3 regions of the Microbacterium sufflavum genome follow, and region 1 is predicted to be linked to each of the others. Evidence: predicted binding sites of a transcription regulator. Region 1 holds the regulator's gene; each other region holds the start of a gene.
The links. Region 1 encodes LexA, which represses DNA repair genes until DNA is damaged. Its sites were predicted from a motif close to TCGAACANNTGTTCGA; they were not measured.
Positions count from the first base shown of each region.

Region 2: a site for LexA is predicted at 2,106-2,121, ahead of recA (recombinase RecA). Genes of this name have one in related genera too.
Region 3: a site for LexA is predicted at 5,111-5,126, ahead of KZC56_RS07685 (HNH endonuclease signature motif containing protein). Genes of this name have one in related genera too.

Region 1 is NZ_JAHWXK010000003.1:32,916-43,453, reverse strand. Features, by position in the region: gene KZC56_RS16320 (S9 family peptidase) at 1-1,041, opposite strand, end outside; gene KZC56_RS16315 (methylenetetrahydrofolate reductase) at 1,229-2,176, shown strand; gene metE (5-methyltetrahydropteroyltriglutamate--homocysteine S-methyltransferase) at 2,199-4,511, shown strand; gene lexA (transcriptional repressor LexA) at 4,567-5,259, opposite strand; gene KZC56_RS16300 (LysM peptidoglycan-binding domain-containing protein) at 5,548-5,916, shown strand; gene KZC56_RS16295 (histidinol-phosphate transaminase) at 5,951-7,045, shown strand; gene hisB (imidazoleglycerol-phosphate dehydratase HisB) at 7,042-7,659, shown strand; gene hisH (imidazole glycerol phosphate synthase subunit HisH) at 7,656-8,291, shown strand; gene KZC56_RS16280 (MinD/ParA family ATP-binding protein) at 8,340-9,206, opposite strand; gene priA (bifunctional 1-(5-phosphoribosyl)-5-((5-phosphoribosylamino)methylideneamino)imidazole-4-carboxamide isomerase/phosphoribosylanthranilate isomerase PriA) at 10,191-10,538, shown strand, end outside.
Region 2 is NZ_JAHWXK010000001.1:2,625,525-2,636,062, forward strand. Features, by position in the region: gene KZC56_RS12625 (DNA translocase FtsK) at 1-294, shown strand, start outside; gene pgsA (CDP-diacylglycerol--glycerol-3-phosphate 3-phosphatidyltransferase) at 294-869, shown strand; gene KZC56_RS12635 (CinA family protein) at 866-1,375, shown strand; gene KZC56_RS12640 (helix-turn-helix domain-containing protein) at 1,496-1,804, shown strand; gene KZC56_RS12645 (DUF3046 domain-containing protein) at 1,823-2,047, shown strand; gene recA (recombinase RecA) at 2,319-3,365, shown strand; gene KZC56_RS12655 (regulatory protein RecX) at 3,479-4,219, shown strand; gene miaB (tRNA (N6-isopentenyl adenosine(37)-C2)-methylthiotransferase MiaB) at 4,267-5,811, shown strand; gene miaA (tRNA (adenosine(37)-N6)-dimethylallyltransferase MiaA) at 5,808-6,719, shown strand; gene KZC56_RS12670 (dihydrofolate reductase family protein) at 6,752-7,300, shown strand; gene dapF (diaminopimelate epimerase) at 7,310-8,182, shown strand; gene KZC56_RS12680 (class I SAM-dependent methyltransferase) at 8,191-8,832, opposite strand; gene hflX (GTPase HflX) at 8,899-10,410, shown strand; gene KZC56_RS12690 (SIMPL domain-containing protein) at 10,420-10,538, opposite strand, start outside.
Region 3 is NZ_JAHWXK010000001.1:1,557,909-1,568,446, forward strand. Features, by position in the region: gene lsrF (3-hydroxy-5-phosphonooxypentane-2,4-dione thiolase) at 1-722, shown strand, start outside; gene KZC56_RS07660 (cupin domain-containing protein) at 719-1,081, shown strand; gene KZC56_RS07665 (ABC transporter substrate-binding protein) at 1,156-2,481, shown strand; gene KZC56_RS07670 (carbohydrate ABC transporter permease) at 2,511-3,416, shown strand; gene KZC56_RS07675 (carbohydrate ABC transporter permease) at 3,418-4,353, shown strand; gene KZC56_RS07680 (HIT family protein) at 4,463-4,966, opposite strand; gene KZC56_RS07685 (HNH endonuclease signature motif containing protein) at 5,158-6,528, shown strand; gene KZC56_RS07690 (hypothetical protein) at 6,576-6,902, opposite strand; gene KZC56_RS07695 (siderophore-interacting protein) at 7,299-8,174, opposite strand; gene KZC56_RS07700 (energy-coupling factor transporter transmembrane component T) at 8,185-9,018, opposite strand; gene KZC56_RS07705 (ABC transporter ATP-binding protein) at 9,015-10,538, opposite strand, start outside.

The DNA of each region.
Region 1 (10,538 bases):
CACGGCCTCCACGCGGCCCGAGTCGAGGTCGACGCACCATACCCCGGGCGTGGTGCCCGAGCTGTTGCCGCTGAGCAGCACGCGGGAGCCGGACACGTCGTCCACGCTCACGTGCCCGTCGGCGGGGAGGTCCAGCGCGGTGCTCGTCGTGCCGTCCGCCGGGAGCACGTGCACCTCGTCGCGGCCGTTCGTGCGCGCGGCGACCACGCGTCCGTCCGCCAGCGGCTGGAACCACCGGTTGCCCAGCACCCACAGGCCGTAGCCGGTGTCGGCGTCGGTCCCGGTCAGGGCGATCGGTGCGGCTGCGGGTGTCACGCCGTCGACGTGAAGGCGCTGCACCTGCCAGCGCCCGGACGCGTCGTCGGCGTACACGAGCGCGGTGTCGTCGAGCCACTCCGGCTGCAGGGCGGCGGACGACGCGATGCGCACGACCTCGCCGTCGGCGAGCGACGCGATCGCGAGCTGCGCCTCGTCCCACGGCATCGTCCGCTCGTGCCACTCGACCCAGGCCACCCGCGTGCCGTCGGGCGACAGCGCCGGGTGCGCGAAGAAGCCCGTGCCCTCCGCGATCACCCGGAGCGCGCCGTCGTCCTCGGCCGCGGACCCGTCCACCGGGATCTCGACGATGCCGCGCCGGTGCGGGTCCGGACGGAGGTCTTCGCGCACGGCCAGCAGTCGTCCGCTCTGCAGTCGGAGTCCGCCGTACGACGCACCGGCGGGCGTGAGCGGCTCGGGCTCGCCCCCGGGGACGAGGCGATGCACGCGCTGATCCGCGCCCGAGACGAAGAACAGCGCACCGTCGCCGGCCGTCCACGCCCCGCCGCCGTACTCGTGCACGCGCGACCGCGCGCTCCACGGAGCCGGCAGGATCTCGGCGCCGGAGGAGCTGCGTACGGTCACGCGTCCGGCTTCGGCCGGCACGGACTCGCCCCACCAGATCTCCGACCCGGCGAACCGGGCGCCGTCGATGCGCGGTGCGGAGGTCGCGACAGACGCGGCGGTGAAGGGGGAGGGCCAGGAACCGAAGGGCAGCGACGACATGCCTCGAGCCTAGGCGGACCGACACACGGCGTCACACACGTGCGGCCCCGCGCGGGGCTGTTCTAGGTTGCTGGAAACGCCCGGTTCGTCCAGGGCGTGGAGCGACAGCCGAGCCCGGCACCCGCCCGCGAACGACACGCCTCCCGTGCCGTCCGCGCGCCCCGGCCCCCTGTCCCCAGGAGTGAAGATGTCCACCGAGATCGACACCACCGGCACCGCCCGCGTGCCGTTCTCCTTCGAGCTCTACCCCCCGCGCAACGCGTCGAGCGAGGAGGGGCTGCACGAGACCGTCCTGCGCCTGGCCGCAGCCGGTCCGGAGTTCCTGTCGGTGACCTACGGTGCCGGCGGCTCCACCGGGGGGCGCTCGCTCGACGTGCTGCGCTTCATCCGCACCCACACCGACGTCGAGCCCCTCGCTCATCTCACCTGCGTCGGCAACACCTACGCCGGGGCGACCGCGCTCATCCGCGAGTTCCTCGACGCGGGGATCCTCAGCTTCCTCGCCCTGCGGGGCGACCCGCCCGCCGGGCAGACCGAGGACTTCCTCGGCGACCTGGAGAGCGCGGCCCAGCTCGTCCAGCTGATCGACCGCGTGCAGGCCGAGCGTGCGCCGTACGAGGAGTCGCCGGTTCCCGGGATCCCCGGTGCCGCCCGGGTCGCGCCGCGGCGGAGGGTGAACATCGCGGTGGCCGCGTTCCCGAAGGGCCACCCCCGGGCGACCCACCGCACGCAGGACGTGGAGGCCCTGCTCGCGAAGCAGGCCGCCGGTGCGACGTTCGCGATCACGCAGCTGTTCTTCCACGCCGACGACTACCTGGCCTTCGTGGAGCGTGCCCGCGCGGCCGGGGTGACCATCCCGATCCTGCCCGGCATCATGCCCATCACCTCGCCCGCTCGGCTTTCCCGCGTGCTGGAGCTCACGGGAGAGGAGCTGCCCGGAGAGCTCTCCATCGCCCTCGACGTGGAGCCGACCGCCGAGGGGCGCCGCGAGATCGGCATCGCCTGGGCCGCGCGCCTGGCCGCGCAGGTCGTGGCCGGCGGCGCCCCCGGCGTGCACCTCTACGCCTTCAACCAGCACGAGACCGTCCTCACCGTCCTCGCCGAAGCCGGCATCCTCCCGGCTCTGCGCCGTTAGACCCCCGCCGAAAGGAAACACCATGACCGCATTCCCCGAGGGAACCATCCTCGGCTACCCCCGCATCGGCCGTCGCCGCGAGCTCAAGAAGGCCGTCGAGGCGTTCTGGGCGGGCCGCATCGACGAGCAGGAGCTGGAGCGCACGGCCGCCGAGCTGCGCGCCGCCACCCGAGAGCGGCTCGCCGCGCTCGGCCTCGGCCGGGACGACTCCGCGATCCCGGAGTCCTTCTCGTTCTACGACCAGGTGCTCGACGCCGCGGTGACCGTGGGCGCGATCCCCTCGCGCTTCGAGCACCTGCGCGCCGCCGACGGCACGGTCGGCCTCCCGGCGTACTTCACGATCGCGCGGGGCGAGGGGGAGCGCGCGCCCCTGGAGATGACGAAGTGGTTCGACTCGAACTACCACTACCTCGTGCCGGAGATCGGTCCGGAGACGGTGTTCTCGCTGTCCAGCGACCGGCTCGTGCGCGAGGTCGCAGAGGCCGCTGCCGCAGGCTTCACCACGCGCCCGGTCGTGGTCGGCCCGGTTACCCTGCTGGCGCTCGCGAAGGCCTCGGACGACGCCCCCGAGGGCTTCGATCCGCTGTCGCGCCTGGACGACGTGCTCCCCGTGTACCGGGAGCTGCTCGCCCGCCTCCGGGCCGCGGGAGCGACCTGGGTGCAGCTCGACGAGCCGGCGCTCGTGAGCGAGTCGCTCCCCGCCGACACCGCCGCCCTGGCGACCGCGGCCGAACGTGCACTCGCCGTGCTCGGGGGAGCGGAGGACCGTCCGTCGATCCTCGTCGCCGCCCCGTACGCGGCGCTCGACGCCGTGTTCCCGGTCCTCGCGGCCGCACCCGTCGAGGCGATCGCGGTCGACCTGGTCCGGGGCGCTGTGCCGTCCGCGGCGGAGGGTCTCGCGGACAAGACGCTCGTCGGCGGCGTGATCGACGGGCACAACATCTGGCGGGGCGACCTGGCCGCGGCGTTCGCCACGCTCGAGCGTCTGCGCGACCTGGGGGCCGCGGCCGTGTCGGCCTCCACCTCGACCTCACTGCTGCACGTGCCGCACGACGTCGCCGACGAGACCTCGCTCGACCCCCGCCTGGTGTCGTGGCTGGCGTTCGCCGATCAGAAGGTGCAGCAGGTCGGTGTTCTGGCCCGCGGGCTGTCGCAGGGTCCCGAGGCGATCGCCGCCGAGCTCGACGAGGCCTCGGCGGCCCTGCGCGACCGGCTGGACGCGCCGGGCGTGCGCGACGGCGCGGTGCGCGAGCGGGCGCTCGTCGACGCCGACTTCTCGCGGGTGTCCTACGAGGAGCGGGAGAGTGCGCAGGAGGCCCTCGGCCTCCCGGTCCTGCCCCTGACGACGATCGGGTCGTTCCCGCAGACCGCCGACATCCGTCGCGCACGGGCACGGTTCACGCGCGGTGAGATCCCCCGCGACGACTACGACGACTTCCTGCGCCGGGAGATCGCCGCGGTCGTGTCGCTGCAGGAGGACCTCGGACTCGACGTGCTGGTGCACGGGGAGCCGGAGCGCAACGACATGGTGCAGTACTTCGCCGAGAACCTCGACGGCTTCGCGGTCACGGAGCACGGGTGGGTGCAGTCGTACGGCTCGCGCGCCACACGCCCGTCGATCCTGTGGGGCGACGTCTCCCGGCCGGCACCGATCACGGTCGACTGGTCCGGATACGCGCAGTCGCTCACCGCGAAGCACCTCAAGGGCATGCTCACGGGGCCGGTGACGATCCTCGCGTGGTCGTTCGTGCGCGACGACCAGCCGCTGGGGGAGACCGCGAACCAGGTCGCGCTGGCGCTGCGCGAGGAGATCGCCGACCTCGAGGCTGCGGGCATCGCCGTGATCCAGGTCGACGAGCCGGCCCTGCGCGAGCTGCTGCCGCTGAAGAAGGCCGATCAGCCGTCCTACCTGGACTGGTCGGTGGCGTCGTTCCGTCTGGCGACCGGTGGGGCAGCACCGGGCACGCAGGTGCACACGCACCTCTGCTACTCGGAGTTCGGTGTCGTGATCGACGCGATCCGCGCGCTGGACGCCGACGTCACGTCCATCGAGGCCGCCCGCAGCCGGATGGAGGTCGTCGCGGACATCGCCGAGGCCGGGTTCGACCACGGCATCGGCCCCGGCGTCTACGACATCCACTCCCCGCGGGTTCCCGCGGTGGAGGAGGTGGAGTCCCTGCTGCGTCGCGCCGTGGAGGAGATCCCCACGCGGCAGCTCTGGGTCAACCCGGACTGCGGCCTCAAGACCCGCGGCTACGAGGAGACCACCGCGTCGCTGCGGAACATCGTCGAGGCCACGCGCCGCGTGCGCGCCGAGGTGGGCGCCTCGGTCTGATCATGTGACGAAGGCCCTCTCCGAGCGATCGGGGAGGGCCTTCGTCGTGTCCGGGTCAGACGGCTCGCAGCACCGCGACGACCTTGCCGAGCACCACGGCCTCGTCGCCGAGGATGGGCTCGAAGGCGGTGTTCCGCGGCAGCAGCCACGTGTGTCCATCGCGGCGACGGAGCACCTTGACGGTGGCCTCGCCATCGAGCATCGCCGCGACGATCTCGCCGTTCTCGGCGTCGTGCTGCGAGCGGACGACGACCCAGTCGCCGTCGCAGATGGCGGCGTCGATCATCGACTCGCCGGAGACCTTGAGCATGAACAGGTCGCCCTTGCCGACGAGCTGCCGGGGGAGCGGGAAGATCTCCTCGACCTGCTGGTCCGCGGTGATGGGCACGCCGGCGGCGATGCGGCCGACGAGGGGCACGAGCGCGGCGTCGCCGACGGGAGTCGTGACATCGGCCGGGTTCTCGGCGCCGGAGCCGGTGCCGGGCAGGTCGATCAGCACCTCCATGGCGCGCGTCTTGCCCGGGTCTCGACGCAGGTAGCCGCTCAGCTCCAGCTGGCCGAGCTGGTGCGTGACGCTGGAGAGCGACTTGAGCCCGACGGCGTCGCCGATCTCGCGCATGCTCGGCGGGTAGCCGTTCTGGGCGATGGCGGCCTGGATGACCTCCAGGATCGCCATCTGCTTGGGGCTGAGGCTCTTGCGACGGCGGGTCCGCGGCGCCTCCGACTCCGGGGCTGTGGTCTCGCTCATGATGCTCCTTCAGTGCGTGAGATCCGACGTCGCTCTTCGAATGTCGGTGGCCCGTGGTGGGGTGTCCTTGTCGAAACCGTATCCGAGAATCGCGCCGATCTGGAAGATCTGTTCGAGCGTGTCGGACGATTCGTGGACAGGGTTTCGAAGACAGCTTGACAGATGTTCGAACTCGAAGATATCTTCGGAACGTAGCTTCGCATTCACGGCTCCCGGCCGAGTCGCGGATGCGAACGCTACGCCAACCTCCCCGGGCCCTCGCGGCGCCGGGACAGTGAAGGAGCAGACATGAGCACCATCAGCCTCAGCACCGCGACCGCGATCTCCGCCACGGCCCGTCCGGCCACGCGGCTCCGGCTCACGGCTCGCGGTCGCGGTGTGCTGCTCGCGGTCGCGTCCGTCCCGCTCGCCGTCGGCATCGCCTTCGCGGCGATCAGCGGCGGCAGCGCCATCGCCTCCGGTGCCGACAAGCCCGTGGCCGCCGTCGAGACCATCACGGTCATGCCCGGTGACACCCTCTGGTCGATCGCCGGCTCGATCGCTCCCGAGGCCGACCCGCGCGACGTGATCGGCGACATCAGCCGCATGAACCTGCTCCGCGGCGGAGAGATCCAGATCGGTCAGGAGCTCGCGATCCCGGCGCAGTACGCGGAGTGACGCATGGCCGTCGGTGCCGCCTCGTCCTCTTAACATGGATAGGGTGACCCTCTCCCTCAACGATCTCCCGCTGCGCGACGATCTGCGCGGACTCACTCCGTACGGCGCACCGCAGGCACCGCTCCCGATCGCCCTCAACGTCAACGAGAACACGCATCCCGTTCCTGACGAGGTCGCCAGCGACATCCTCGACGACATCGCCGTGGCGATCCGCGACGTCAACCGCTATCCCGACCGGGAGTTCACCACGCTGCGGGAGGCGTTCGCGGACTACCTCGGTCACGGGCTCACGGCCGAGCAGATCTGGGCGGGCAACGGCTCGAACGAGGTGCTGCAGCACATCCTGCAGGCGTTCGGCGGACCGGGGCGGACGGCGTTCGGCTTCGCTCCGACCTACTCGATGTATCCGCTGATCGCGCAGGGCACGGGTGCGTCGTGGGTCGCCGGCACCCGGCACCCCGACTACTCGATCACCCCGGAGGAAGCCGCGGAACAGGTGCGCGCCGCCGACCCCGACGTGGTGATCTTGTGCTCGCCCAACAACCCCACCGGTACGCCGCTCGGGCTCGACGTCGTCGCGGCGGTCTACGAGGCCGCGCGCGGCGTCGTGATCGTCGACGAGGCATATCAGGAGTTCGCACCGCATGACGCGCCGTCCGCGCTCACGCTCCTCGACGGCCGTCCGCGGCTCGCTGTGTCGCGCACCATGAGCAAGGCCTTCGCGTTCGCCGGAGCGCGCGTCGGCTACCTGGCCGCAGACCCCGCGTTCATCGACGCGCTCCGCCTCGTGCGGCTGCCGTATCACCTGAGCGCGCTCACGCAGGCCGCGGCGGTGGCGGCGCTGCGCAACGCCGACGTGATGCTCGGCATGGTCGAGGAGATCGTCGAGCAGCGCGACCGCATCACAGCGACGCTGGAGGCACTGGGGTACACGCCCCACGAGTCCTGGTCGAACTTCGTGCTGTTCGGTGGCGTGGCCGACCCGCAGGCCACGTGGCGGCAGTTGTACGACCGCGGCGTGCTCGTGCGCGACGTCGGCATCCCCGGCCACCTCCGCGTCAGCGCGGGCACCGAGGCCGAGACGACCGCGTTCCTGGACGCCCTGGCCTCGATAGGATCGGCATCATGACCACCCCCGCGAACCCCGCCCGCACCGCGCGTCGTGTGCGCAGCACGTCGGAGTCGACCGTCGAGCTGGAGCTGAACCTCGACGGCACCGGGGTGAGCCGCATCGACACCTCGGTGCCGTTCTTCGACCACATGCTGACGGCGTTCGCGAAGCACTCGCTGACCGATCTCACCGTCCGCGCCTCCGGCGACACGCACATCGACGCTCACCACACCGTGGAAGACGTCTCGATCGTGCTGGGTCAGGCCATCCTGGAAGCCCTGGGCGACAAGGCGGGCATCTCGCGCTACGGCGATGCGCTCGTGCCGCTCGACGAGGCGCTGGCGCAGGCCGTGGTCGATATCTCCGGTCGTCCGTACCTCGTGCACGAGGGCGAGCCCGTCGGTTTCGAGCAGCACCTCATCGGCGGGCACTTCACGGGCTCGCTCGTGCGCCACTCCTTCGAGGCCATCGCGTTCAACGCCGCGCTGACGGTGCACGTGCGCGTGCTCGGCGGCCGTGACCCGCACCACATCGCCGAGGCGGAGTACAAGGCCTTCGCGCGCGCGTTCCGTCAGGCGAAGGCGCTCGACCCGCTCGTCGACGGCATCCCGTCCACCAAGGGGGCCCTGTGAGCGCGGCACCCCGCGTCGCGGTCTTCGACTACGAGTCCGGCAACGTGCACTCCGCGGTCAAGGCGCTCGTGGCTGCGGGCGCCGACGCGGTGCTCACGCGCGACCGCAGTGAGGCGCTCGAGGCCGACGGCCTCGTCGTGCCGGGGGTCGGGGCGTTCCAGGCCGTGCGTGATGCGCTGCACGCGCACGGGGGCGACGAGATCATCGGGCGGCGTCTCGCGGGCGGTCGCCCCGTGCTGGGCATCTGCGTCGGCATGCAGGTGCTGTTCGAGCACGGGGTCGAGCGCGGCCACGACACCGCGGGCCTGGGGGAGTGGCCGGGCGCGGTCACCGAGCTCAACGCTCCCGTGCTGCCGCACATGGGCTGGAACACGGTCGACCCCGGCGAGGACACGGTGCTGTTCCGCGGCATCGAGGAGGAGCGGTTCTACTTCGTGCACTCCTACGCGGCGCAGTCGTGGGAGCTCGACGTGATCCCGCCGTTCCCCCAGCCGGTGCTGACCTGGGCCACCTACGGCGATCCCTTCCTGGCGGCCGTGGAGAACGGACCGCTGTCGGCGACGCAGTTCCACCCGGAGAAGTCGGGCGAGGCGGGCATCCAGCTGCTGCGCAACTGGGTCACCAGCCTCTGAGCCCGTGAGCCGGGGGCTGTCGCACGCGGCCGGTCCGGCCGTTCGGCGTCAGAGCCCTCTGGCGACGGCCGCCGCCGCCGACAGCCACGCTCGCTGCGTCCGTCCGGCGAGGGCGGTGTAGCGCAGCGGGCCGTCGACCATCTCCCGATCGAACGGGATCGCATGCACCTCTCGGCAGAGCGAGCGGTACCCGTCGGACACCGCGCCGATCTCGGTCGGTGTCGCGTGGGGATCGGCCTGCGAGACGATCACGACCGCCTGCTCGACGAGGTGAGCCGAGCGCTCGTCGCGTTCGGCGAGGGCTTCGAGCAGGAGGGCCCCGGCCTCGGCGTGGTCTCCGCGGGAGGTGGTCGCGACCACGAGCTGATCCGTGTGGTCGATCATCCGGCGCCACAGCGGGTCGGTCTCATCGTTGCCCGAGTCGACGAAGATGAGTCGGTAGAACCGGGAGGCCACCGTGTGCAGCACGTCGACCTCGGCCGGGCCCAGGCGATCGTCGTGTGCCAGGCGTGGCGGCTGCGAGCGGAGGACGTCGAAACGGTCGCGCGGCTGGTGATGAACGTAGTCCGCCAGGTCAGCGGCTTGGGCGCCCGGGCTGATCAGGCGGCTGCTGTCGGAGAGCATCTCCCGCAGGGTGTTGCGGTGTGATGCCGATTCCGTGCGCCAGCCAAGGGTCCCGCGCGTCTGGTGGTTGTCCCAGGCGAGCACGCCCGCACCCCCGAACCGGGCGAACACCGCGGCGAGAAGCGCTGTGGTGGGTGTCTTCCCCGCGCCGCCCTTGCTGTTCACGATCGCGATCGTGCGCGGCCCGGACCACTGGCGACTCACAGCGGCCTCGTCGCGGCGGAACGCCTCCTCGACGGAGCCGGGACCGAAGTCCATGCCGATGCGGTTGAGGGCGCCGCGGAACCCCATCCGGGCGGGCTCGGCCGGAAGCTCCTCGGTGAGGAAGGACGGGCGGGTCGTGGTCTCGCGCTGCGGCGAGCGACGGCGGCTTCGCCCGGACGATGCGGCGTGCGCAGATGCGTTCTGCGCGGACGCGTCGGCGGATCCGGCGGCGCGGGACTCGGCGGGTTCGGGGGACCGGGGGGACGCGGATGCGGATGCGTGGGCAGGGGACGCGACGGGTTCGGGGGACTGAGCGGATGCGGATGCGGGGGCAGGGGTGATGATCTCTGCCGGAGTGCTGGTGGGGGTGGGCGCCACAGCCGGCATCTGTGCCTGTGTCGGTGTCCGTACCGGTGTCGGTGTCGCGGTCGCGGTCACCGTCGGTGTCGGTGTCGGTGTCGCGGTCGGTGTCGGTGTCGGTGTCGGTGCCGGTGCCGGTGTCGGTGTCGGTGTCGGTGTCGGTATCTGTGTCGGTGTCGGTGTCGGTGCCTGTGTCGGTGCCGGTGTCGGTGTCGGTGTCGGTGCCTGTGTCGGTGCCGGTGTCGGTGTCGGTGCCTGTGCCTGTGTCGGTGCCGTTGCCGAGGCCGGTACCGGTGCCGAGGTCGGTGACGGTGTCGCGGCGCGCGTGGGTGCCGCGATCTGTGCGGGTGCGCGGGTGGGGGTGACCGCGGGGGTCGCGGACTGGGACGCGCGCCCCGAAGCGCGTGCGGGCCACGGCGCCGGGGAGGCGGACGACTCGGCGGCCGGGCGGGGAGCGGCCGAGCCGCGGATGGCGGACCGGGGGCGGGGGACGGCGATCTCCTGGTCGGCTCGGACGCGTCGGTACTCGGACGGGGGCCCTGGTTCTCGCGCTGACATCCGTAGCATGTTACCCGACGAAATGTCAGGCATGGATGGCGGCGCCGCTGCGACCGACGGCCGGCGTCATGCATTTGAGTGGGTGCCGACCGCCGCGGTAGCCTCGTGTGTCGCGCCCGCTCGGGCCGCAGAGACACCCGAACCAAGGACCCCATGAACGACTTCGCGCAGTCACCTTCGCTCACGCTCCTCCCCGCGGTGGACGTCGCCGGCGGCAAGGCCGTCCGACTCACCCAGGGCGAGGCAGGCACCGAGACGAGCTACGGCGACCCGCTCGACGCCGCAGGGGAGTGGGTCGCGCAGGGCGCCTCCTGGATCCACCTGGTCGACCTCGACGCGGCGTTCGGCCGCGGCAGCAACGCACCGATCCTGCGCAAGGTCATCAAGCAGTTCCGCGGCGTGAACGTGGAGCTCTCCGGAGGCATCCGCGACGATGCGAGCCTGGAGGCGGCGCTCGAGAGCGGCGCGGCGCGCATCAATCTCGGTACCGCCGCGCTGGAG
Region 2 (10,538 bases), on a different contig from region 1:
CGCGTCGGGTTCGCGAAGGCCGGCCGGCTCATGGATCTGCTCGAGTCGCGTGAGGTCGTCGGCCCGTCGGAGGGGTCGAAGGCCCGCGACGTGCTGGCCACCCCGGAGCAGCTGCCGCAGGTCATGGCTCGCCTTCGCGGCGAGGACGTGCCCGCGTCCGCTCCGAGCGCCGGCGCACCGGCCGCCGCACCTCCGTCGCCCGAGCGCGACCCGATCGCGGGGCAGTACGACGGGCTTCCGGTCGTGGAGGCGGAAGGCGATGAAGACGCCTGGGGCCTGACGGGACGCGACTGATGGCCATTCCCCGGCAGCTCCCCAACGCGATCACGGTGGCGCGGATCCCGCTCGCGGTGGTCTTCTTCGTTCTCCTGCTCCTCGGGGGCACCTATGGAATCTCGGATCCGGTGGTGCGTTGGATCGCCGGCATCCTCTTCATCGTGGCCATCTCGACCGACTGGGTCGACGGGTATCTCGCGCGTCGCTACGACATTGTGAGCGACTTCGGGAAGCTGTGGGATCCGATCGCCGACAAGCTCCTCACGGGGGCCGGTTTCATCGGGCTGGCCATTCTGGGCGAGGTCAACTGGTGGATCGTGATCGTGATCCTCGTCCGCGAGTGGGGTATCACGATCCATCGTCTGGTGGTCGCGAGCGAGCATGTCGTCGCTGCCGCCTGGATGGGCAAGATCAAGACCGCGTTCCAGGGCGTGGCCCTCGGCTGGGCGTTGTTGCCGCTTCACGTGTGGATCGGTCTCGGTCCGTGGACGACCATCACCTTCCTGCTCATGCTGATCGTGCTCGTCCTCACGGTGGTCAGCGGAATCGACTACATCGTGGCGCAGGTACGCGGTTCGCGACAGCGGTCATGACGTCGTTCACCCCTGAGATGGTCGTGGGCGCCCTGCGCGCGCGCGGCTGGACGCTCGGGGTCGCCGAGTCGCTGACCGGCGGCGCGGTCTGCGCGGCGCTGGTCGCCGTTCCCGGAGCCTCCGTCGTTCTCCTCGGCGGCGTGGTCGCGTATGCGACGCCGGTCAAGCATTCGCTGCTCGGGGTAGACGCCGAGCTGCTCGCGACAAAGGGACCCGTCCATCCCGAGGTGGCGCGGCAGATGGCCGAGGGGGTTCGCCACGCCGTCGCCGTCGACGGACGGTCGGCGGACGTCGGTATCTCCACCACCGGGATCGCCGGGCCGCAGTCGCCGGACGGTCAGCCGGTCGGGACCGTCCATCTGGGCGTCGTCACTCCGGAGGGCACTCGCACGGAGGCGTTCGTCTTCGACGGCGACCGAGCGGCGGTGCGCGCGCAGTCGGTGGCGATGCTGGTGCGAATGCTGGCTGAGGCGGTCGGGGAATACGAGCCGACAGCCGAAGGTTGATACCGATGTGCTCACATTCAAACCACAGAGTGCAAGGGTAGATTCTGTGCAGGCCAGGAGGGCTAGACTGGCTGTCTCTTCGAGGGGAACCTCGATCGAACACATGGGGAGGAGGTTCCGATGATTCTTGTACGACAGGAAATCGGCGATGTGCTGAGGGACTTCCGCCTGCAGAAGGGGCGCACCCTCCGGCAGGTCGCAAGCAAGGCGTCCGTCGCGCTCGGCTACCTCAGCGAGGTCGAACGCGGACAGAAGGAGGCGTCGAGCGAGATCCTCGCCTCGGTCGCGGAGGCCCTCGACGTTCCCATCTCCACCATCATGCGCGAGGTCGGGGATCGCATCTCCGTCCTCGAGGGCATCCAGGTCTTCCCCGACGTCGTTCCCGACGAGCTGGTCGCCTCGGTCGAGCCCGAGCTCTCGCTGCACTGACCACTCGGCCGGGTGACGATGCGACGTAGCGAATTCCTTCGCGCCGTCGACGCGGAGTTCCAGGCGCGAGGGCCGTCACTGGTGAACGACCTCAGTCTGACGGCGGTCAACGGCCGTACCGCGAGCGAAGCGCTGGCGGACGGCGTGCCGCCCCGGGAGATCTGGCTCGCCCTGTGCGAGGAGATGGATGTTCCGCTGTCTCGGCGGCACGGCGTCGGACGGCTGGAGCCGCGGAGCCGCTGAGTTGCTGCTCTCGTTCTCCGGGCTGTGCGGAACTCCGACACGCCGCGTTGCGCTGTTGTCGAAAATCTGTTCGAACCGGGCGTAGTCTTCTGCACAAGTGGTTTCGATGCCTGGATCATCACAGACCTCGGGTGGGCCGATGCAATGTCGGTGGCTCGTCCTAGCGTGAGGACCAGGCTGAAGAAGCCACACGCCTTGTCGGAGAGTTCCTTCCAGCCGGAAGAGCCGCGACAGCCTACAGGCGGCATCACACGCGCAGAAGGAGCACACCATGCCATCACCCGCCGACCGCGAGAAGTCCCTCGAGACCGCCCTCGCGCAGATCGACCGTCAGTTCGGAAAGGGCTCGGTCATGCGGCTGGGCAGCGATGAGCGCGCCCCCGTGGCAGTCATCCCCACCGGCTCCATCGCCCTCGACGTCGCCCTCGGGGTCGGAGGCCTGCCGCGTGGCCGCATCGTGGAGATCTACGGCCCGGAGTCCTCGGGTAAGACCACACTCACCCTGCACGCCATCGCCAATGCGCAGCGCGCGGGTGGTATCGCGGCGTTCATCGACGCGGAGCACGCGCTCGACCCCGACTACGCCGCGAAGCTGGGCGTCGACATCGATTCCCTGCTGGTGTCGCAGCCGGACACCGGTGAGCAGGCGCTGGAGATCGCCGACATGCTCGTGCGGTCCGGTGCCATCGATCTCATCGTCGTCGACTCGGTCGCGGCCCTCGTGCCGCGAGCCGAGATCGAGGGTGAGATGGGCGACTCCCACGTGGGTTTGCAGGCCCGGCTCATGTCGCAGGCGCTGCGCAAGCTGACGGGTGGGCTCAACCAGACCAACACCACGATGATCTTCATCAACCAGCTGCGCGAGAAGATCGGCGTCTTCTTCGGATCGCCCGAGACCACCGCCGGTGGAAAGGCGCTCAAGTTCTACGCCTCCGTGCGCATGGACATCCGACGGATCGAGACCCTCAAAGACGGAACCGACGCCGTCGGCAACCGTACGCGGGTCAAGATCGTCAAGAACAAGATGGCCCCGCCGTTCAAGCAGGCGGAGTTTGACATCCTCTACGGCGTGGGGATCTCTCGCGAGGGCAGCCTGATCGATTTCGGCGTGGAGCACGGGATCGTCAAGAAGTCTGGCTCGTGGTACACCTACGACGGCGACCAGCTGGGGCAGGGCAAGGAGAACGCGCGCACGTTCCTTCTCAACAACCCCGACATCGCCCTCGCCATCGAGACGCAGATCAAGCAGAAGCTCGGCATCGGTGCGCAGCCCGCGCCCGCGTCTGCGGACGAGCTCGCTGAGCGTCGCCCGGCCTGATGAACGAGCAGCGTGGGGGCGATCCGGAACGGATCGCCCCCATCATCCCTCTCTTCGGAGGGGCGCCGTCTCGGCAGCCCTCACGACGGCCTACCCCGCCCGATCATTCGGGGGTGGACGCGCCGGCATCGACTGACGGCGCCGCGTCGTGGCGCTCGACCTGGCATCAGGCGCCGTCCGACTTCCCGCAGGAACCCGACGCGGGCACGCCGAGCGAACGGCATCCCGCACGCGGTCGACGCGGGCGATCGACAGCGGGCACCCCGGTCCCTCGGCTGCGCGCGATCGACGAGGGGACGCTCGGCGGGGCGGATGCCGAGCGGGGAGACGAGGACGGTCCCACCACGGAGGAGGTCCGTGTCGCGGCCGAAGAATCTCTGCTCCGCAAGCTTCGCACCCGCTCGTTGTCCGTCTCCGAAGCGCGCCTGGTCTTGAGAGGCCACGGGGTGGAGGCGAACGACGTCGACGACCTGATCGAGGATTTCTGCCGTCGCGGTTACCTCGACGACGCGGTGCTCGCCGAGATGCTCGTGACCTCGGGCGCCGAACGAAAGGGGCAGGGGCGTGTCGCGCTGTCCCGTGCGCTCGCCCAGCGCGGGATCCCGCGAGAGGTGATCCATGCGGCGCTGGAGGAACTCCCTGACGACGATGCGGAGCGGGCGCTGGAGTTCGCTCGCACCAAGGCGCGGTCTCTCAGCCGACTCGACGCCGACACGGCGCTTCGTCGCCTCACGGGTCAGCTGGCGCGGCGTGGTTATGCCGGATCGGTCGCGATGACCGCCGCCAAGACGGCGCTGCGCGAGGCGTCGTCCGGTGGTTCCGGGTCCGGCGTGCGCTTCGTGGATTCCGACTGAGGGTGCCGCCCTGAGCGCGGTGACGGGGCTCGTACAATGGACAGATCATGACTATCCCCCGCAGTGAACCGACGATCATCAGCGCCTCATCGGCGGCCGTCGACGACGACGGGCGACAGCGATCGTATGAGGTGCGTACCTTCGGGTGCCAGATGAACGTGCACGACTCCGAGCGGCTGTCCGGTTCGCTCGAGAGCGCGGGCTACGTCCCTGCGCCCGCGGGCAGTGAAGCCGACGTCGTCATCATCAACACGTGCGCCGTGCGCGACAATGCGGCGGGCAAGTTGTACGGCACTCTCGGACACCTCGCCGCGGTGAAGCGTCGGAAGGCGGGCATGCAGATCGCCGTCGGTGGCTGTCTCGCACAGATGGACAAGCAGGCGGTGCTCGACAAGGCGCCGTGGGTCGATGTCGTCTTCGGAACGCACAACATGGGCTCCCTGCCCGGCCTCCTCGAGCGCGCCCGCCACAACGGAGACGCGGAGCTGGAGATCCTCGAGTCGCTCGAGGTGTTCCCGTCCACGCTTCCGACCAAGCGCGACTCCGCCCACAGCGGTTGGGTGTCGATCTCGGTCGGCTGCAACAACACCTGCACGTTCTGCATCGTTCCGAGCCTTCGTGGCAAGGAGAAGGACCGCCGCCCGGGCGACATCCTCAACGAGATCCGGCTGCTGGTCGAGGACGGCGCGATCGAGGTCACCCTGCTCGGCCAGAACGTCAACTCGTATGGTGTGGAGTTCGGAGACCGCCAGGCCTTCGGCAAGCTGCTGCGCGCGGCCGGGCAGATCGAGGGCCTGGAGCGGATCCGATTCACGAGTCCGCATCCGGCCGCCTTCACCGACGACGTGATCGACGCGATGGCCGAGACACCGAGCGTGATGCCGCAGCTGCACATGCCGCTCCAGTCGGGCAGCGACCGCATCCTCAAGGCCATGCGGCGTTCGTACCGCAGCGAGCGTTTCCTGGGCATCCTCGATCGGGTGCGGGCACGCATCCCGCACGCGGCCATCACGACCGACATCATCGTCGGGTTCCCGGGTGAGACCGAGGAGGACTTCGAAGACACGATGCGGGTGGTCGAGCAGGCACGCTTCTCCGGAGCCTTCACGTTCCAGTACTCGATCCGGGAGGGCACACCGGCGGCGACGATGGCGGATCAGGTTCCGAAGGCCGTGGTGCAGGCCCGCTACGATCGCTTGATCGCACTGCAGGAGCGCATCTCGCTGGAAGAGAACCAGAAGCAGGTCGGCCGCGAGATCGAGGTGCTCGTGTCGACCGGGGAGGGCAAGAAGGACGCCGAGACCCACCGCCTGACGGGCCGAGGCGAGGACAACCGTCTCGTGCACTTCGAGGTCCCGCCGGGGTCGGAGCTTCCGCGCCCGGGTGACGTCGTCACGGTGACGGTCACGCACGCCGCGCCGTTCCACCTGCTGGCCGATGACCCCACCGGCGCGCCTCTGCGCATCCGCCGGACACGGGGCGGAGATGCCTGGGACCGCTCGCAGGCGGAGTCGTGCGCGGTGCCGTCACCGAGTGCGAGCGGGTCGAGCGCCGTGTCGCTCGGGCTTCCGACGCTGCGCGTCGGCGTGTGACCGCGCCGCGACTCTGGGCGATCGTCGGTGCCACGGGCACGGGCAAGAGCGACCTCGCCCTGGACCTGGCCGAAGCGCTGCGGCGTCAGGGTAACCCGGCCGAGATCATCAACGCCGACGCGATGCAGGTGTATCGCGGCATGGACATCGGCACGGCGAAGTTGCCGACCGCCGACCGTCGTGGCATTCCCCATCATCTCCTCGACGTGCGAGAGGTCACGCAGGATGCTGCTGCCGCTTGGTATCAGCCGCTGGCGCGTGCCGCGGTGCGCGACATCCAGGAGCGCGGCGGAGACGCCATCCTGGTCGGCGGCTCGGGTCTGTACGTCTCCAGCGTGATCTTCGACTTCGACTTCCCGCCGCGAGACCCGGCGGTGCGGAGGCGGCTGGAGCTCGAGTTCGAGGCCGAGGGGATCACGCCGTTGCTCGAGCGACTGCGGCTGCTCGATCCGACCACGGCGGAGCGCGTGGACCCCAGGAACAGCCGACGGGTCATCCGTGCGCTCGAAGTGGTGGAACAGGGGAGTGCTACGCACGGGGCAGCGCTTCCCGATGCGCCGACGCTGTGGATGCCGCAGACGCGGATCATCGGCCTGCGCCTGGACCGCGAGCCGCTCGTGCGCCGGCTGAACGACCGGGTCGACCGCATGTGGGCGCAGGGGCTGGTGGCGGAGGCCGAGAGTCTCCGTGGGCGTGGCCTGGAGAGCGGCACCACGGCTTCCCGCGCGATCGGCTACGCCCAGGCGCTGGGACAGTTGGACGGCCGGCTCACGGAGGCGGAGGCGATCGCGGAGACGCAGGCCCTCACCCGCCGGTACGCCCGCCGTCAGGTGTCGTGGTTCAAGCGTTACCCGCAGCTCGAGTGGCACGACGTGCCGACCTCCGCGGAGCAGCTTCTCGCCGACTGACGAGTGTCGGTGCCCGGTGCAAGACTGCGCGCATGGCCACTCACTTCTACACCGCCTCCAGTCTCGATGGGTTCATCGCCACGCTCGACCATTCACTCGACTGGCTGCTGAGCCTGGACATCGATCTGGAGGGGCCGATGGCGTACCCGTCGTTCGAGAAGAATGTCGGCGCCCTCGTGATGGGGGCGTCCACCTACGAGTGGGTGATGCGGCACGAGGAGGGACGGTGGGGGTACACCCAGCCGACGTGGGTGCTCACGCACCGCGACCTCGAGCTGCCCGCGGGGGCGGCCGTCGAACTCACCAGCGACGCCGTGAGCGAGGTGCACGCCCGCGCGGTGGCGGCGGCGGAAGGTCGCGATGTCTGGATCGTCGGCGGGGGAGACGTCGCCGGGCAGTTCGCCGACGCCGGGCTTCTCGACGAGGTCTGGGTGCAATACGCCCCGGTCACCCTCGGGTCAGGTGCACCGCTTCTTCCTCGTCGACTCGATCTGGAGTTGCTCGAGGTCGCGCGCAACCGCAGCTTCCTGTGCGGGCGCTATCGCGTCGTCCGCGACGAGGGGGGAACGAACCGTCCCTAGACTGGGAGCATGGTCGCATTCACCAAGGGGCACGGCACCGGCAACGACTTCATCATCATCGCCGACCCCGATGGGCAGCTGCCTCTGTCACAGGAGCAGGTGGCTGTGCTCTGCGACCGCCACTTCGGCATCGGCGCAGACGGGGTCCTGCGGGTCGTCCGCTCTGCGTCCCTTCCGGAGGGCGCTGCGGCGCTGGCGGAAGAGCCCGCCGCGGAGTGGTTCATGGACTATCGCAACGCCGACGGCTCGGTCGCGGAGATGTGCGGCAACGGGATCCGCGTGTTCGTGCACTATCTGGTGCGTTCCGGTCTCGCGAGTATCGAGCAGGGCGCGACGCTGCCGATCGGTACCAGGGCCGGAGTGCGCCACGTGACCCGCAGCGCGAACGGCTACCAGGTCGACCTCGGGGCGTGGCGCCTGTCGGGCGACGACCCACTCGTCCGTGCGGATGGGCTCACCGTGACCCGCCCCGGCCTCGGCATCGATCTGGGCAACCCGCACGTCGTAGTCGCGCTGGCATCCGAGGCCGAACTCGCGCTGCTCGAGCTCACGCGTGCACCCGAGCTCGAACCCGCCCTTCCTGCGGGCGCCAACGTCGAGTTCGTCGTCCCGGGTGAACCCCTGGTCCGCGACGGCATCGGCCATGTGCGCATGCGGGTCTCCGAGCGCAGCGTCGGCGAGACGCTCAGCTGCGGAACCGGTGTCGCGGCGACGGCCCTCGCCGTGCGGTACTGGGCGGGTGCGCAGGCGCCGAACAACTGGCAGGTCGAGGTGCCCGGTGGCACACTGGCCGTGCGGATGTTCCCGGCGGAGGACGGCGAGCACGTCGCGCTCTCCGGGCCTGCGCAGCTGGTCTTCCAGGGTGAGATCGACCTGCTCTGAGGCGCGGATCAGACCAGCGCGATCGGCTCCGTCGGTGGCGTGCCGTGCTTGCGCACCTTCAGGATGCGGTAGCCCTTGCCGGTCGCGGTGCGGAAGACGCTGAAGCCGGGGTGGAACGTGCTGGCGATCCACCGCTGCAGGGAGTCGGCACCCAGATTGCGCTGCACCACGAGCCAGGCATCGCTGCGCTCGTCGAGCCGGGGGATCCACCGTTCGAGAAGCCCGTGGAGCCCGTTCTTCCCCACGCGGATCGGCGGGTTGGAGCGGATGGTGCGGAAGGTCACGTCGTCGGGAACATCTCCGGGCAGCGCGGCGTTGACATTGGTGAGGCCGAGCGCGGAAGCATTGCGACGCACGAGGTCGAGCGCACGTTCATTCACGTCCACCGCCCAGACGGTGGCGTGCGGTGAAGCCAGAGCCATCGACAGGGCGATGGGTCCCCAGCCGCTGCCGAGGTCGAGAAGATGGCCGCCGGGTGGAACGGGCGGAGTGTTGGCGAGAAGGACCGCGGTTCCGGCATCGAGCCGATCCGGGCTGAAGACCCCACCGGCGGTGGTCATCTCCAGCTCGCGCCCTGCCAGGGATACACGGATCGTGCGCAGGTTCTCGGGGCTTGCCGGGGCCGCAGTGAAGTAGTGGTCGGACCCCATACGGTGAGCGTACCGGACGGTGCGGGCTAAGGTTAAGGCTCGCGAGGAAACCAGAGACAGGAACGGATGACGGAGACGAAGATCCCCTCCACCGACGACCAGACGGTCGACCGAGTGCTTTCGAACGCGGAGAAGCGATCGGAGGTCCGCGTCTTCGGCGCCGCCCAGGCCCTGCAGGACGAGGCCACGGCCGCGCACTCGCAGACCGACGGTCAGCAGTGGGACCTCGAAGATCGGCATGCGCTGCGTCGCGTGGCCGGACTCTCGACCGAACTGGAAGACGTCACCGAGGTCGAGTACCGACAGCTACGGCTCGAGAACGTCGTGCTGGTGGGCGTGTACCCGCAGGGGGCGCAGGAAGACGCGGAGAACTCGCTGCGCGAGCTGGCCGCGCTGGCCGAGACGGCGGGTGCCGTGGTCCTGGACGGCGTGCTGCAGCGGAGGCCCCACCCTGACGCCGCGACCTACCTCGGACGAGGCAAGGCGCAGGAGCTGAAGGACATCGTGGCCGCGGTCGGGGCGGACACCGTCATCGCGGATACCGAACTGGCGCCCAGCCAGCGTCGCGCCCTCGAAGACGTCGTCAAGGTCAAGGTGATCGACCGCACGACCGTGATCCTCGACATCTTCAGCCAGCACGCGAAGAGCCGCGAGGGCAAGGCCCAGGTCGAGCTCGCACAGCTCGAGTACCTCCTTCCGCGGCTGCGCGGATGGGGTGAGTCCATGAGCCGCCAGGCCGGTGGGCAGGTCGGCGCAGGCGGCGCGGGGATGGGATCGCGCGGCCCGGGTGAGACGAAGATCGAGCTGGATCGTCGTCGCATCCGCACGAAGATGGCGCTGCTGCGCAAGCAGATCCGCGACTTCGCGCCGGCTCGCGAGGCCAAGCGGGCCGAGCGCAAGCGCAACACGATTCCCTCCGTCGCGATCGCGGGCTATACCAACGCCGGCAAGTCCAGCCTTCTGAACGCCCTGACGAGCGCCGGCGTGCTCGTCGAGAACGCCCTCTTCGCCACCCTTGACGCGACCGTGCGCCGATCGGCGACCGAGGACGGCCGTGTCTACACCCTCACCGACACGGTGGGCTTCGTGCGGAACCTGCCGCACCAGCTGGTCGAGGCTTTCCGCTCCACGCTGGAAGAGGTCGGCGACGCCGATGTCGTGTTGCACGTCGTCGACGGGTCGCACCCCGACCCGGCCGGCCAGCTGCAGACGGTTCGCGACGTGATGGGCGACGTCGGGGTGCGCGACCTGCCGGAGATCGTGGTCTTCAACAAGGCCGACCTGATCCCCGAGGATGAGCGTCTCGTGCTGCGCGGCCTGGAGCCGCACGCGCACTTCGTGTCGTCGCGCTCAGGGGAGGGCATCGACGAGCTGCGGTCCGCGATTGAGGCGGCACTGCCCCAGCCCGCGGTCGAGATTCGTGCGGTGGTCCCGTACGACCGGGGCGACCTCGTCGCCGCGATCCACGAGACGGGCATGCTGCTGTCCGTCGAGCATCAGGAGCAGGGAAGCGCCGTGCACGCCCGGGTGTCCGAGCGTCTGGCGGCCGAGCTGGCGCCGTTCGTCGCGGAGGGGTGAGTTCCGCGCTCAGCGGGCGAGGAAACGCGCCTCGACGGTTGCCGAGATGACGATCTCCTCCGGCTCGTACTGCATGGAGGGTGCGGCGTCGGCGGCGAACGCGACCGCTCCGCGAGCCTTCATCAGGG
Region 3 (10,538 bases), on a different contig from region 1:
ACCACGGCTACTTCCAGGGACCCACCTCGGGGCTGGAGCGCATCGACCTGAACATCGCGCCGCTGGCCGCGCACGCCGACGCCCTCATGGGCACCCGCGGAGCCCTGCGCACCTCCATCCCGCCGGCGACCAGGGCCGGACTCGTGCTGCGCGCCTCGGGCGGCCCGTCGATCCTCAAGGACCTCTCCGACGAGTACACCGCGATGGCGATGCAGGATGCGGTGCGCCTCCACGCCGACGCCGTGGCCGTGCAGGTGTTCGTCGGCGGCGAGCACGAGAGCCGCAGCATCCGCAACCTCACCACGCTCGTCGACCAGGGCTACGACGCGGGCATCCCGGTGCTCGGCGTGACCGCGGTCGGCAAGGAGCTCGTGCGCGACGCCCGCTACCTCGGTCTCGCGACCCGCATCATCGCGGAGCTCGGCGCCCAGCTCGTGAAGACGTACTACTGCGAGGAGGGCTTCGAGGACGTGGTCGCGGGGTGCCCGGTGCCCGTCATCATGGCCGGAGGCAAGAAGCTGCCCGAGCTGGACGCCCTCACGATGGCCTCGAACGCCGTGCGCGCGGGGGCCGCCGGAGTGGACATGGGCCGCAACATCTTCCAGAGCGCCCACCCCGCGGCCATGATGCAGGCCGTGCGGGCCGTGGTGCACGACGACACCGACCCCGCCGACGCCTACGAGCTGTTCCGCGAGGCCACCGAGACGCGGGTGCTCGCATGAGCGCCGACGTGCTGCGCAGCGCCGAGGCCGCCCTCCGGTTCGGCGACTGGGGCCCCGGCTACCTCGCGCAGGGCGACGACGCGGCGTTCGGCGTGGTCGTGCTGCGGCCCGGCGACGAGTTCGCCAACCACCTCCACGAGCACCACACCGAGTCGTTCGTGGTGATCGAGGGGCGCGCCGAGATCTGGCTCGACCGCGACACCCGTCGCGTCGTCGAGACCGGCGACGTGCTGCGCGCCGCGCCGCACGAGGAGCACTTCGTGCGGAACCCGTTCGACGAGACCTTCCGCGCCGTGTTCGTGAAGACCCCCTGGGTCGACGGCGACAAGGTCGACCGCCCCTGGACGCCCGACGCCTGAGCGCCCTGAACCCGCATCACCCTCACCCGAGCACGAACCCCTCACCCGAGAAAGATCATCGAAAGGACAGCACCATGAGTGTGCAACGACGCTCCTCATCCCCCGCGCGGCTGACGCGCCGTGCCCTGCCCGTCATCGCCCTGGCGTCCGTCGCGGGCCTCGTGCTCGCCGGCTGCTCCGGCGACGCGGGGGGCTCCGGCGGCGACGGCGGCGACAAGACCCTCAAGGTCCTCATCGCCGCCCCGCAGGAGGGCGCGGGCAAGATCCTCGAGGAGGACTTCGAGGCCTCCACCGGCGTCGAGGTCGAGGTCGAGGTCGTGCCCTACGACCAGATCCAGACCAAGGCGATCCTCGACGCGCAGTCCGGCACCAACAACTACGACGTCATCCAGTACTGGTACACGTCGGTCGGCGCGCTCGCCGACGCCGGGGCGCTCGCCGACATCACCGACTGGGTGGAGTCCGACGAGGACATCGACTCGGGCGACTTCATCGAGGCGATCTTCGGCCCCTACTCGCAGTACGAGGACGCGACCTACGGGCTGCCGATCGACGGCGACACGCACGTGCTCTTCTACAACAAGGCGATCTTCGAACGGAACGGCGTCGAGGTCCCGACCACGTGGGACGAGTACGTCGAGGTGTCGCAGAAGATCACCGACGCCGAGAAGGCGAACGGCGTGTACGGCAACGCGCTGCTCGGCTCGAAGAGCGCGTTCAACATCGGCTCGACCTTCTTCAACCGTCTCGCCACCATGTCGCCCGACCCGATCGACCCGCAGATGCCGCAGCTCGACACCGAGTACGCGGTGGCCGCGGCACAGTCGATGCTCGATGCCTCCGGTTCGGCGCTGCCCAGCCCGCTGGAGATCGGGTTCGAGCAGGCGCTGCCGCAGTTCCTCTCCGGCTCCGTCGGCATGATCGAGTTCTGGACCGACCTGGGCGTGTTCGCGCAGGACCCGGAGCAGTCGAAGATCGTCGACGGCTGGGGCGTCGCGCCGCTGCCGGTCGGACCCGAGGGCAAGGTCTCCGGAGCGCTGAACGCCGGCTGGGCGATGGGCATCAGCCCGAACGCCAGCGACGAGGACCTCGCGAAGCAGTTCGTCGCGTTCGCCTCGTCGAAGGAGACGAACGAGAAGCTGATCACCACGACCGGTTCCGGTGTCGACCCCACGCGCACCTCCACCCTGGAGAGCCCGGAGTACATCGAGTTCGCGCCGGAGGTGTCGGCCGTCGCCGCCCAGGTGCTGCCCAACGCGCAGTCCTGGCCGACCTCGCCGCAGGCCCCCGAGATGATCCAGTCGCTCAGCGACAACCTCGCGCTCATGCTGCAGGGCAGCCTGACCGCGGAAGAGGCGATGCAGCAGACCTGGGACACCTGGCAGTCCCTGGCCGACTGATCGCCTCGTCGAACCCGAAAGGACAGCTCATGTCGCAACCCGTCACCTCCCGGCGCCGCGCCCGACGCGCGTCGTGGACGGGCCGCGCCCTGCTGGCGCCCGCCATCCTCGCGATCGTGATCATCGCGATCTACCCGCTCGCCTACATCGTCGCCGCGTCGTTCTCCGACTCGTCGCTGGGGCGTCCGTTCGCGGACTGGGTCGGGTTCGACAACTTCGCGGCACTGCTGGGGGACGGGGTCACCCTCCCGTCCCTCGGCAGGTCGCTGCTCTTCGCGATCCCGTCCGCCCTGATCGCCCTCGTCGCCGGTCTCGTGGTGGCCCTGTCACTCGACGCGGCCGTCAAGGGCGGACGGATCATCCGGGTGCTGCTCCTGCTGCCGCTGATGACGCCGCCCGTGATGGCGGGCGTGATCTGGAAGCTCATGCTCGCCCCCACCGGCGGGCTGCTCAACAACATCGGTCAGTCGTTCAGCCCGGGCGCCGAGCCGTTCCTGTTCCTCGGCTCGAGCCCGGCGGCGATGGTCTCGCTGATCGTGGTCGACGCGTGGCAGTGGACGCCCTTCTGCGTGCTGCTCGTGTTCGCCGCGCTGCAGACCCTGCCGACCGAGGTCTACGAGGCCTCACAGGTCGACGGCGCCGGGGTGTGGCAGACGTTCTGGCGCATCACGTTCCCGCTCGTGCTGCCGAGCCTGGTCACCGTGCTGCTGCTCAAGCTCGTGGTGTCGTTCAAGGTGTTCGACCTGGTGTTCATCATGACCGGCGGCGGACCCGGCTTCGACACCACCGTCAGCAGCTTCGAGATCTACCGCACCGGGTTGCAGACCTTCGACGTGGGGGCTGCCGCCGCGCAGACCATCGCGTTCCTGGTGCTGGTCACCATCGTCATCCTGCCGCTCAACGCCGTCCGGCAGCGCCTGCACAGGGAGAGCTGACATGTCGCTCACACTCCGCACCTCCGACCACGCCTCCGACAGCGCGACCGTCACGCTGGTCGTGCCGGACGCGCGCCGCCGTCGTCGCCGCAGCCGCACCTCGAGCATCTCGCGCCCCGGTCGCCCGTCCGTGCTCGTCACCGTCGTGAAGTGGGTCGTGATCCTCGTCGCGATCGTGCTCGCCCTGCTGCCCGTGCTGTACATGGTGGGCATGTCGTTCAAGAGCCCGGACGACATCCTGTCCACCCGCATCCTGCCCTCGCGGCTCGCGTTCGAGAACTGGGTCGGCGCGTTCGAGAACTGGCCCATCCTCACCTACCTGCGCAACTCCCTCGGTGCCGCGCTCGTGGCGGTGCTGGTGTCGCTCGTCGTCTCGATCCCCGCCAACTACGCCATGGCGCGGCTCCGCGCGGGCGGGAAGCAGACCCTCGGGCTGATCGTCTCCGCCTACGTCGCCCCGCCGATCGTCGCGATCATCCCGTTGTTCGTGCTGGTGCGCACCGCCGGGCTGATGGACTCCGTGATCGGGCTCGGCATCGTGGAGGGCCTGCTGCTCACCCCGGTCGCCGTGTGGCTGCTGGACGGGTTCTTCCGCGCGATCCCGTTCGAGGTCGACGAGGCCGCGCAGATCGACGGCTGCGGACCGCTGCGCACCCTGTGGGCGGTCATCCTCCCGCTCACCGCGCCCGGCATCGTGGCCGTGTCGATCATCGTGTTCATCCTCGCGTACAACGACTTCCTCATCCCGCTGCTGCTCACGCAGAGCATCGACTCGCAGACCCTCCCGGTCGGCATCGCGCTCATGCAGGGCGGCCGCGAGGTGATGTTCGGGCAGATGGCCGCCGCCAGCCTCGCCGGCCTCATCCCGATCTACCTGCTCGCGCTGTTCCTGCAGAAGTGGCTCGTCGGCGGGCTGACGCAGGGGAGTGTGAAGTAGCCCGAGTGGTTCGGTGCGGCCCGTGTGCGGGGTCGGAGACGTGCCGGGCGAGGTGGTCCGGGGTGCGTCTGTGAGGCCGCGACAGGGGCGGAGCGGGGGATGGATCGCGTCAGGGGGCGGGGCGGCGCGCGATCGAGATCGAGTCGGCGGCGGCGAGGCGTCGGAGGTGGGCCGTGATGCGGGCCCGGAGATCGTCGTGCTGCGGGCCGAGGCGGGTGGCGGCGTCGTGCCAGTTCGAGGGGTCGTAGCGCCAGACGGGCCAGGACCTCAGGTCGGGCGCTTCCCACTCGTAGCGGGGCCAGATGTGGGCGTGGACGAAGGCGTCGTTGTTGCCGAGGATGTCGATGTTGATGCGACGGAACGCCGGATCGACCTCTCTGCAGGCGTGCTCCACGGCCGTGGCGAGGAGGTCGACGGCGGCGAGGAACCGTACCCGTTCCTCCCGCGGCAGGTCCGCCAGCGCGGTGGCCTCCGGATCCGTGCCGAGCAGCACGCAGTAGCCGGGGAGGAACTGCACATCGCCGATCACCGCGTAGCCGCCGGGCAGTTCGGCGAGCAGCGTCGGGTTCTCTCCCCGCGCGGCGGAGCGGATGCGGTCGTCACGCCAGTCCATGCCGCCGATGCTATCGATGGGTGCTCCGGCGGGGACGATCGGGTCGCGAGGGCGTGGTCTGCGAGCTCGTTCCGTCGGGCGCCACCGTGCGGTTCGTGGAGGGCGTCGGTGGCCCTCACGCCCCCCGATATCCCGGTTCTCGATTCGAACAAAGATACGAAACTCGCCGCCGTCGACGGTAGAATCGGGGCATGTCCACACTCTCCGGTTTGCACGAGGCGATGTCCCGCCTCGACGCCGCGTGGGGTGGCGCGGGCGATCCGATGGACCTGAACCGCGAGCAGTTGATCGCGGTGAACGACGCGATCGGCGTGCTGCGGAGACGCCTCGACGCGGTGCACGTGTCGGTGGGAGCGGGCATCGCGCGGGAGTCGCGGCCTGAGCTCGGTGCCGGCAGCCTGGCGAAGCAGCAGGGCTATCGGAACCCGGCGAGGCTGATCGCCGCGACGACCGGAGTCTCGACGGGAGAGGCGGCGCGACTGGTGGCGGTGGGCGAGGCCACGGCCCCGCGCGCCGACCTCCTGGGGCAGCGACTGCCGGCGAAGTGCCCGTCCGTGCGGGAGGCGTTGGCTGCGGGTGCGCTCGGTGCGCCGGCGGCCGCGCTGATCGTCGCGATGCTCGACCGGTGCCGCGTGGCCGTGGGTGCTGCTCGGGTGGCGGAGGCCGAGCGGGTGCTGGTGGAGCAGGCGGCGGGGTTGTCGGTGGATGAGGTGCGGCGGTTGGTGGTGCGGGCGGAGGCGTGGGTCGATCCGGATGGGGCGGAGCCGCGGGCGGAGGAGCAGCGGTCGCGTCGGTCGTTGACGCTGTTCGAGCGTGACGGGATGGTGCATCTGAACGCGGTGCTGGATGCGGAGACGGCGGCGCCGGTGGTGGCGGCGATCCGGGGGTTCGTGTCGGCAGCGTTCGCGGCGCGTCACGAGGCGCCGGATGCGGGGGCTCCGGATGCGGACCGTCGTACGGTGCCGATGATCCAGGCGGATGCGTTGTCGGCGTTCGCGGGGCACGTGCTCGGGTGTGCGTCGCGGTTGCCGCTGGCCGGGGCGACGGTGGTGGTGCGGGTGGGTCTGGGGGATCTGGAGGCGGGGTCGGGGTCGGCGCAGGTGGACGGGATCGATCAGCCGGTGAGCGTCGGGGCGGTGCGGCGGATGGCGGCGGGCGGCGGGGTGATCCCGTGTGTGCTCGGCGGGGGCAGTGAGGTGTTGGACTGGGGGCGGGAGAAGCGGTTGTTCACCCGGGCGCAGCGGCTGGCGTTGGTGGAGCGGGACGGGGGGTGTGCGATGTGCGGGTTGCCGCCGGAGATGACGAAGGCGCATCACATCCGGTGGTGGTCGCGCGACCGCGGGCCGACGGATCTGTCCAACGGGGTGCTGCTGTGCGAGACGTGTCACCATCGCATCCACGACAACGGGTGGGACATCCACATCGACAGCGGAGAACGCGGCAGTGGTGGCGGTGGTAGCGGCGGCGGGATGGCGAGGGTGTGGTTCGTGCCTCCGCGGTACATCGACCCCGCACGCACGCCCCGGCTCGGTGGGCGGGCCCGCTTCGACATCGCCGCCTGACGGGTGTTCGGGTGGTGGGGGTGGGCTCGAGTCGCGTCGAGGCGGGGTCAGCGGCTGCGGCCGACTCCGGCGGCGCGCAGGCGATCAGCGATCAGGATGCCGAGGGCGGTGGCGGCGACACAGCTTGCGAGTGTGATCGCGAAGAAGAGCAGCTGCACCGGAAGGGTGAAACCGCCCAGGTCGAACGACGCCCACGCGAGCAGGGGATACACGACCCCCACCACCACGGCCCCGACGTAGTGCAGCCACGTGCCCCAGTAGCGCCACATCACGAACAGGAACGGCAGCTCGGTGAAGGCCGCCCACCACAGGTTCGTCGCCACGCTGCCGAAGCCGTACCCGGAGAACGGCACGATCACAAGCCCGGCCAGCAACCCGACCAGCAGACCCACGAGCGGCGCGCGCAGCAGGCGCAGGGCCGATCACCGACGGCAGCAGCCACAGGCCGGCGAGAGCGACGCTCACGAACGGCAGCCCCGGGAACAGGATCGTCGACACCCAGTTCGCGGGAGCGAGCAGCAGCCCGCCGGCCACGCCCAGCGCGGCGCACGTCAGCAGCAGCGCCGTCGGGAACCGGAAGCGCCGCCTGCCGGAGACACCGCCGTCCGGCGCGCTCATGCGAGGGGTACCGAGGTCCGCGGGTTCCGGCGCGTTCATGTGATCGGGTCCGCCATCCGTAGCTTCCGGCGCGCTCGTGTGATCGGGTGCGCCGTCCGTAGTTTCCGGCGCCTTCGCGTGATCGGGTGCGCCGTCGGCCGTATCCTGAGCGCTCATGCGAGGGGTTCCGACGCGGCCTCGCGGGCGGCCTTCGACGCGGGCGACGCCGCTCCGATCTTCCAATACCCGCAGAAGCTCACGGCGTTTTTGTCCGCGCCGCGCTCGCCCACGAGGAGCCTGCGGGCACCGGAGGCCAGCGACTGCTCCCCGGCCGCATAGGCGTGGAAGGGCGCGCCCGGAAGCTCGCTCCGGCCCAGCGCCTCCAGGGCGAGAGCACCGGGCGCCGCGTCGTGGGGGCGCACGATCCAGACCACGTCGAGCCCCGGAGGGCGCGGGAAGTCCAGGGCGTCGTCGTCGGCCGGCACCTCGACGATCGCGGTGCCGGTGGCGTGCGCCGGGAGCGAGGCGGCGATCCCGGCGATCGCGGGCAGGGCGGTCTCATCGCCGACGAGCACCACGCGATCGGTCCCCCGCTGCGGGTTGAACGTGAGGCCCTCGTCGATGATGAGCACGTGCTCGCCGGGCTCGCAGGTCTCCGCCCACCGCGACGCCGGGCCCGCCGTGCCGTCGGCCGCAGAACCGTGCAACACGAAGTCCACGTCGATCTCCGCCCCTGCCTTGGCGGTCGCCGTCCGGAAGGCGCGCACCGTGTAGTTGCGCATCACGGGCCGCTCGCCGTCGGGGATGCGCAGGAACTTGAGATAGCCGAACATCTTGTTCGCCTTCGCCGGCACCCGGTCGAGACCGGCCTCGCCGCCGATGGGCAGGAACAGCCGGAACCACTGGTCGTACCCCATCGGGCGGAACCGGTCGATCTCACCGCCGCCGAGCGTCACGCGGATCCAGTGCGACGAGAGCCGTTCAGAGCGCAGCACGGTGAGGTGCAGGAGTTCGGTCGTCTCGGGCTTGACCATCTTGCTGAATGCCATGGAGTGCCTTTCAGGAGAGGGGGAGCTGCCAGGGGAAGAAGACGAGGAAGATCGCCGCCGAGGTGAGGAGCATCGCCACGGTGAACACGGTGTCGCGCACGCGGAACGGCACCAGGTGCCGCTCGGTCCGCGTCGGATGCGCGCCGAACGCCCGGGAATCCATCGCCAGGGCCACGCGCTCGGCATGCCGGATGGCCCCGGCGAGCAGCGGCACGATGTACCCCCAGCCTCGGGCGATGCGGGAGAGGGGACCGCGCCCGCCGTGGTACCCGCGCACCCGGTGCGCCGCGCGGATCACCGCCAGCTCGTGCCCGAACCGCGGCACGAAGCGGAACGCCGCCAGAGCCGTGTACCCGATGCGGTACGGCACCCGCAGCTGCTGCACGCTCGCCCGCACCAGGTCGGAGCCGCTGGTCGTGAGGCCGCCCACCAGCGCCAGCGCGACGATCGCCCCCAACCGCAGCGCGGTGGCCGCGCCGATCGTGAGCGCGCCGCTGTACAGCGTCCAGTCGCCCACCGAGAGCAGCGCCGGGGTGCCGTCGACCCGTGCGGCATCGACCCACAGCGAGAACCCGACGGTGACCGCGAGCATCCCCAACGGCAGGCCGAGCAGCAGCAGCGCGAGCAGCCGCCCGGTGACCCTGGCTCCGGACAGGATCAGCACGTACGCGAGCGCGAGGAACGCGGCGGGCGTCGCGAGATCGCGCACGAACACGAGCAGCACCATCGCGGGAGCGAACCCCGCGACCTTCGCGAGCGGGTTGAGCGCATACAGGAACTGGTGCGGCGCCGTCGCGGTGAGACGCGCGTACGGGTCGAACACGGTGCCGGTGCTGCCGCTCACGACGACGCCTCCGGGTCCGGAGCGGGAGCGGATGCGGATGCTGGGGGCGCGGATGCGGGTGCGGGGATGGGGCCGGACGCGGCGGTGCGTGCGGGGGACTCCGTGGCGAGGCCCGCGGCGGCGAGCACGAGCTGCACGTCGGGGAGGCGCAGGCCCGCGTCGGTGAACACCGCGGGGTCGGCGAACAGCTCCGCGGTCGGCCCGGCGGCGTGCACCCGGCCGTCCGCGAGCACGACCGTGTGCGTGGTGTGCTCGGCGACCAGCGAGAGGTCGTGCGTGACGAGCACGATCGTGGTGCCCTCCGCGCGCAGGGTCCGCAGCAGGGCGAGCAGTTCGGTGGCGCGCGCGCGATCCTGGCCGAACGTGGGCTCGTCGAGGGCGAGTACCCGGGGCCGTGTGATCAGGGCGGTGCCGACCGACAGCCGCCGCTTCTCGCCGCCCGACAGCAGGAACGGGTGCACGTCGGCCTTGTGCGTCAGCCCGAATCGGTCGAGCATCTCGGCGACCCGCGCCGCGATCTCGTCGTCCGTCACGTGCCGCAGCCGCAGGCCGTGGGCGAGCTCGTCGAACACGGTCGCCGCGATGAACTGGTGCTCCGGGTTCTGGAACACGAAGCCGATGCGGGCGGCGAGATCCCGCGGGGAGGCGGTGCCCGGATCGATGCCGTCGACCGACACCTGCCCCTTCGGCGGCGGCACCACACCGGCGAGCGCCTGGATGAGCGTGGTCTTGCCCGCCCCGTTCGCCCCGACGATCGCGGTGAGGCTGCCCGCGGGCAGATCGAGGTCCACCCCGTGCAGGATCTCGGTGCGCCGTCGCTTCACCGTGAGCCCTCGCGTGCGGATGATCGACTCGCCGGGCCGGTTCGCGGCGGCGCCGGATTCGCGGGATTCGTCGGATTCGTCGGATGCGTCGGGCACGGCGTCGCGCACAGCGAGCGCCGTCGCGAGCTCGTCCGGGGTCAGCGGCAGCGGATCGAACCGGTGCCCCCGCTCCCGCAGGCGCAGCGCCGCGAGGGTGGCCCCCGGCAGCCACACGCCCATCGCGAGCAGCTCGTCCGCGTGCGCCCTGATCGTCTCCGCGGCCGGTCCGTCGAACGCGACCCGCCCCTCCCGGTCGAGCACGATCGTGCGGGTCACGAAGGCCATCGCGGCGTCGAGGTTGTGCTCCACGAGCAGGATCGCGCGATCGCCAGCGACCACCACCTCCGCGAGCGCGGCGTACACGTCGTCGATGCCCTGCGGATCGAGGTTCGCGGTGGGCTCGTCCAGCACGATCAGCGGCGACCCCATCGCGAGGGCGCAGGCGATCGCGAGCCGCTGCCGCCCGCCGCCGGACAGGTGGTCGGGGTTGTCGTCGCGGCGGTCCCACAGGCCCACGCGCCGCAGCGACTCCGCGACGCGCTCCCGCACCACCTCGACGGGGAGCAGCAGGTTCTCCGGACCGAACGCCACCTCGTCGTACACGGTGCCCGTGACGATCTGCGCGTCCGGGTCCTGGAACACCATGGCCACGTGCGT